One region of the Streptomyces sp. NPDC087215 genome, then DNA from elsewhere that is predicted to be linked to it. Evidence: riboswitches for the same ligand, from Rfam matches in the RefSeq annotation. Region 1 holds a riboswitch; the other holds the start of a gene.

Region 1 (3,167 bases):
GTGGCGGGCCGGTCAGACCGGGAGGCCGGGTGCCGGGTGGAGGGCCATCAGGTCGGCGACCTCGGCGCGGACGGCGGTGAGGGTGTCCTCGTCGCCGGTCCCGGCGGCCTTGACGGCGCGGTCGATCCAGTCGGCGACGGCGGCCATGTGCTCCGTGCCGAGGCCCCGGGAGGTGAGCGCCGGGGTGCCGATGCGGATGCCGGAGGGGTCGAAGGGCGTGCGGGAGTCGTACGGGACCGTGTTGTGGTTCACGACGATCCCGGCCCGGTCGAGGGCCCGCGCGGCGGTCTTGCCGGGGACGTCCCGGCCGGTGAGGTCGATCAGGATCAGATGGTTGTCGGTGCCGCCGGAGACCAGGTCGAAGCCCCGGGCCAGGAGCGCTTCGGCGAGGGCGCGGGCGTTGGCGACGACCGCGTGGGCGTAGTCGCGGAAGCCGGGCCCGGACGCCTCGCGCAGGGCGACGGCGATGGCGGCGGTGGTCTGGTTGTGCGGGCCGCCCTGGAGACCGGGGAAGACCGCCTTGTCGAGGGCCCTGGCGTGCTCCTCGCGGGACATGAGGAGGGCGCCGCGCGGGCCGCGCAGGGTCTTGTGGGTGGTCGTGGAGATCACGTCGACGTGTCCGGCGGGAGAGGGGTGGGCGCCGCCCGCGACGAGCCCGGCGATGTGCGCGATGTCGGCGACGAGGACGGCGCCCGTCTCGCGGGCGATCTCCCCGAAGGCGGCGAAGTCGACGGTGCGGGGCAGCGCGGTGCCGCCGCAGAAGATCACCTTGGGGCGTTCGCGCAGGGCGAGGTCGCGGACCTCGTCGAGGTCGACGCGCCCGGTGTCGCGGCGGACGCCGTACTGGACGCCCCGGAACCAGCGGCCGGTGGCGGAGACGCCCCAGCCGTGGGTGAGGTGGCCGCCCATGGGCAGGGCCATGCCCATGACGGTGTCGCCGGGCTCGGCGAACGCCAGGTACACGGCGAGGTTGGCCGGGGACCCGGAGTAGGGCTGGACGTTGGCGTGGCCGACGCCGAAGAGGGCCTTGGCCCGTTCGACGGCGAGGGTCTCGATCAGGTCGATGTTCTGCTGGCCCTCGTAGTAGCGGCGTCCGGGGTAGCCCTCGCTGTACTTGTTCTGGAGGACGGTGCCGGAGGCTTCGAGGACGGCGGCGGAGGCGTAGTTCTCGCTGGGGATGAGACGGAGGGTCTCGGCCTGGAGCCGTTCCTCGGCGCCGACGAGGGCGGCGAGCTCGGGGTCGGCGGCGGTGAGTGCGGGGTGCTGCGGAGCGGTCACGGTGGTGTCCTCCGGGCTTCGGGGGTCCCGGGGACGGCGTGCGGAGCGCGGCGCCACCGGGACATCGGTCCCGTGACGCCCAGGCGGGCGGCGTCCCGTGTGGTCTGCCGCGCACGGCTCCCCCGGGGTCGCTTCCCCGTACGCCAGTCGCCGTGCGTGTTTTCAGCGTAGCGGGCGCGCCGCGCGCGAGGTTTCCCCGTCCGGCATCCGAGCGACGATAGAAACAGGGGCCACACCCCCTCGTCGGGGGTCGTCCCCCGAGCCGCAGGACGAACGGAGATCCCGTGTCGGGCACACAAGACGCGATCGCTTCCGCGGAGGCGCACAGCGCTCACAACTACCATCCCCTGCCGGTCGTCGTCGCGACGGCGGACGGCGCCTGGCTGACCGATGTCGAGGGGCGCCGCTACCTCGACATGCTGGCCGGTTACTCGGCGCTGAACTTCGGGCACGGCAACCGGCGCCTGATCGACGCGGCGAAGGCCCAGCTGGACCGGGTGACGCTGACCTCGCGCGCCTTCCACCACGACCGCTTCGCCGACTTCTGCGCCGGGCTCGCCGAGCTGTGCGGCAAGGAGGCGGTGCTGCCGATGAACACGGGCGCGGAGGCCGTGGAGACGGCCGTGAAGACCGCCCGGAAGTGGGGGTACGAGGTGAAGGGCGTGCCGGACGGGCACGCGAAGATCGTGGTCGCGGCGAACAACTTCCACGGCCGGACGACGACGGTGATCAGCTTCTCCTCGGACCATGAGGCGCGGGACCACTTCGGGCCGTACACGCCGGGGTTCGAGATCGTGCCGTACGGGGACCTGACGGCGATGGAGGCGGCGGTCACCGAGAACACGGTGGCGGTGCTGCTCGAACCGATCCAGGGCGAGGCGGGGGTGCTGGTGCCGCCCGCGGGCTATCTGGCGGGGGTGCGGGAGCTGACGCTCCGGCGGAACGCGCTGTTCATGGCGGACGAGATCCAGACGGGTCTGGGCCGGACGGGCCGGACGTTCGCGTGCGAGCACGAGGGGGTGGTGCCGGACGTGTACATCCTGGGGAAGGCGCTGGGCGGCGGTGTGGTGCCGGTGTCTGCGGTGGTCGCGGACCGGTCGGTGCTCGACGTGTTCCGGCCGGGCGAGCACGGGTCGACGTTCGGCGGGAACCCGCTGGCCTGCGCGGTGGCCCTGGAGGTGATCGCGATGCTGCGGACCGGCGAGTACCAGGAGCGGGCGGCGGAGCTGGGCGAGCATCTGCACGCGGAGCTGGGGCTGCTCCTGGGCGACGGGGCGGTGGAGGCGGTGCGCGGGCGCGGGCTGTGGGCCGGGGTGGACATCGCGCCGTCGCGGGGCACGGGCCGGGAGATCTCGGAGCGGCTGATGGAGCGGGGCGTCCTGGTGAAGGACACCCATGGTTCGACCATCCGGATCGCGCCACCGCTGGTCATCTCGAAGGAGGACCTGGACTGGGGTCTGGAGCAGTTGCGGGAGGTCCTGTCGGAGGGCTGAGGAGGACCGGGGGCGGGTGCGCCCGGTGGGGGCCGGGCGCACCCGGTGGCCGGGGCGTGCCCGGTGGCCGGGCAGGCCCCGGCGTGCCCGGTGGCCGGGGGCTGGTGTGGCCCGTGGCCGGGCGGCGGTGGAGTCGTACGGCGGCGGGAGGCCGGGGTCCGGCCCTCCGGGGAGGATGGCGGGCCCACGACGGAGTTTTCTGGCCAACTCGGGCCATTGACACGACAGTTGGTCTAGGCCAATGATGCGGCCATGCCGAGACTCCGTCTGCGTCACGCCGTGCGTGCCGCGCTCGCCGCCCTCGTCCCGCTCGCGCTCGTCGGCGCGGTCGCGGGACCCGTGCACGCCGCCCCGGCGGCCTGGCCCGCGCCCGTCCCGGTGGTGTCGCACATCGAC
Region 2 (3,167 bases), on a different contig from region 1:
CGGACGGACCACCCGGAGTCGGCCCCGGACGCATGCGGGGGTACGGGCACGGGATCGCTCGGCCGGACGGACCCACGCTCGTGCGGAGGCACGGGCACGGGATCACGCGGGCGTACGGGCACGGGCTCGTGCGGAGGTACGGACTCCGGTGAGTCGGACGATTCGCCCCGCACCAGCGGCACACCCGATACGGGCGGTTCTCCCGGAGCGGGCGTCTCGGGCGCGGTCGGCTCGTGGTCCGGTGACGGCGTGGCGGGCGGCGGCGTGGCGGGCGGCGGGTGGGACACGCCGTCCAGGTTCGCCCGTCGGCGGCCTCGCGGCCACCCCTTTTCGGCCACCGCACCGTGCGCGTACAGAACCGTGACAATCGCCGACCGCGCCCCGGCCCACCGCCTCCCCGGCGCCCGCCCCGCCATCACCCGGCCTGCGGACCCAGCTGACGCTCCGCGCCCTCGACCGTCTGGGCGAGGAGCACGGCGATGGTCATCGGGCCGACACCGCCGGGGACCGGGGTGATCAGAGAGGCGCGCTCGGCGGCCGAGGCGAATTCGACGTCGCCGATGTTGCCCGGGTTGTACCCGGCGTCCACGACGACGGCGCCGGGCTTGATGTCGGCGCCCTTGATGAAGTGGGGCCGTCCGACGGCGGCCACGAGGATGTCGGCCTCGCGGACCACGGAGGAGAGGTCCTCGGTACGGGAGTGGCAGTAGGTCACGGTGGCGTCCCGGCCGAGGAGGAGCAGTCCGGCGGGCTTGCCGAGGATCGCGCTGCGGCCGACCACGACGGCCCGCTTGCCGCGCGGGTCGACGTCGTAGGCGTCGAGGAGGCGCATGATGCCGCCCGGCGTACAGGAGACGAAGCCCGGCAGGCCGAAGCCCATGGCCGCGAAGGACGCCATGGTCACACCGTCGACGTCCTTCTCCGGGGCGATCGCCTCGAAGGCGGCGCGTTCGTCGATGTGCGGGCCGACGGGGTGCTGGAGGAGGATGCCGTGGACCTCGGGGTCGGCGGAGAGCGCGCTGATCGCGGCGACGAGCTCCTCGGTCGTCGTGGCGGCGGGCAGTTCGATGTGCCGGGAGCGGATTCCGGCCTTGGCGCACCGGTTCTGCTTCATCTTCACGTACGTCACGGAGGCCGGGTCCGCGCCGACGAGGACCGTCGCGAGACAGGGGGTGACGCCGGTGCGGCGGGTGATCTCGGCGGCGCGGGCGGCGGTCTCCTCGACCGTGCGGCGAGCGAGGGCCGTACCGTCCATGAGGGCGGCGGTGCTGGTGGACATGGCAACTCCTGGGCGTCGTGTCTGACGGTGGTTCGCCCAGGCGCACGGCATCGGACGGGCGCCGCGCCGGGCGCGGTCCCGCCGGGCCGCTCCCCGGTGGTGATCCACCTCAAGCGCCAGTCACGGCCCGGCCCCACTGTACGTGAGCATGACGGAGAGGGGCCGGGGGCGGGTGGTGGAGCAGCGGGATGCCACAGGGGCCTCGGGACGGAATCGGACATGGAGTCGCCCGGGGCCAGGTGGGCCCGGCCCCGGGCGGCCGGTCCCGTACGGCGCGCCGCCCCGCGAAGCCCGCCGCGCGGGCGGGCGTCGGCCTCGGTGAGCCGTCTCCTACGGGCCGGGCGAGCCGGGCGCCCCGTACGAGCCGAACGGCCTTCGGTGCTGCGGGGATTCCGCACGGGCGACGGCGGGAGGACGGCGAGTGGGAGGACCGTGGGCAGGGGAACCGTTCCTGCGTGGTCCGTGCTGTTCCGGCCGACTCACGAACGGGTCCCGGTCGGACTTCCGGCGGACTCCCGGCGGACTCCGGGGCAGCTGCCGACCGGCTCACGGTCGGCTCTCGACCGGCTCACGGTCGGTGCCAGGTCAGCGCCCGGCCGACTCCTGTTCGACTCCCGGAGGAGGCCCCTCCGCCCCACCCGTCACACCACTCCCTCCGCAAGGGCGAGTCCCGGACACGCGCCCATCGCCTGGCCGCCGAGAAGCTTGTCGGCGGCTCGCACCCGCACGACGATGAGCGCGACGGGCCGGGACGACCTCGACGAGGAGGCCGAGTTGGGCGGTATGCGGATGGCAGGGCGGGCGGACACGGTGACGGGGCGGGAGCCGGGCGCCGGAGGCCCGGACCCGGGGACTCCCCGCTCCGGGGACCGCCCACCCCCCGCTCCCGACGGCACACCCCCGGATTCCGAGAGCCTCCCACCCGTCACCGGGACCGCCGGAGCGGGTGCCCGGAAGGTGCGTCCCCTGGTCGCCGCCTCGTGGCGGCGTTCGGCACGCGCGCGCGTGAGCCCTGACGGGGCCGCGCGGGTCGAACTGGACGGGGACGAGCTGGCGGCGCACCGGGACGCGCATCCGCTGGCCGCCGCGATGCCGGTGGTCCGTGAGCTGATGGGCGCGTACGCGGCGGACGGCGAGCACTTGGTGGCGGTCTGCGACGCGGCCGGGCGGATGCTGTGGGTCGAGGGGCATCCCTCCGCGCTGCGCCGGGCGCGGCGGATGAACTTCGTGGCCGGGGCCCGCTGGTCGGAGGCTGCGGTGGGGACGAACGCGCCCGGCACCGCGCTCGCCGTGGACCGGCCCGTGCAGGTGGTCGCCGCCGAGCACTTCCGGCATCCGGTGCGCGCGTGGACCTGCGCCGCCGCCCCGGTGCACGATCCGCACAGCGGCCGGGTGCTCGGCGCGATCGACATCACGGGCGGCAGCGGGCTCGCGCACCCGCACAGCCTGGGCTTCGTCCAGGCGGTGGCGCGGGCGGCGGAATCACACCTGGCCCTCGCGGGACCCGCCCCCGAGCCGGGACGGCTGCGTCTGACGGCACTCGGCCGGGACGAGGCCGTGCTGTCGGTCGACGGGCGCCGGACGAGGCTGAGCAGACGGCACAGCGAGATCGTGGTGGTCCTCGCGCACCGCGCGGAGGGGGTGGGCGGCGAGGAACTCCTCACGCTGCTCTACGAGGACGAGTCGGTGACCCCGGTGACGCTGCGGGCGGAGCTGTCCCGGCTGCGTTCCGTCCTGGGTCCGGAGGTGCTGCGCTCGCGTCCGTACCGGCTGGCGGGCACGGTGGACGCCGACTTCGCGGCGGTGGACCGGCGACTGGCCTCGGGGGCCGTGGCGGCGGCGGCCGGAGGGTACGCGGGTCCGCTGCTGCCGGGCTCCCGCGCCCCCG

The links. A riboswitch is a leader RNA that binds a small molecule or an ion and turns the genes downstream of it on or off. The one in region 1 is predicted to bind ZMP and ZTP.
Region 2: another riboswitch for ZMP and ZTP. It lies ahead of ACIO92_RS30395 (bifunctional 5,10-methylenetetrahydrofolate dehydrogenase/5,10-methenyltetrahydrofolate cyclohydrolase); the one in region 1 lies ahead of glyA (serine hydroxymethyltransferase).

What each region holds. Positions count from the first base shown of each region.
Region 1 is NZ_JBIUZD010000004.1:90,198-93,364, forward strand. Features, by position in the region: gene glyA (serine hydroxymethyltransferase) at 13-1,278, opposite strand; ZMP/ZTP riboswitch at 1,349-1,439, opposite strand; gene rocD (ornithine--oxo-acid transaminase) at 1,563-2,771, shown strand; gene ACIO92_RS13215 (polysaccharide deacetylase family protein) at 3,024-3,167, shown strand, end outside.
Region 2 is NZ_JBIUZD010000017.1:127,228-130,394, forward strand. Features, by position in the region: gene ACIO92_RS30390 (hypothetical protein) at 1-50, opposite strand, end outside; gene ACIO92_RS30395 (bifunctional 5,10-methylenetetrahydrofolate dehydrogenase/5,10-methenyltetrahydrofolate cyclohydrolase) at 416-1,279, opposite strand; ZMP/ZTP riboswitch at 1,307-1,413, opposite strand; gene ACIO92_RS30400 (GAF domain-containing protein) at 2,012-3,167, shown strand, end outside.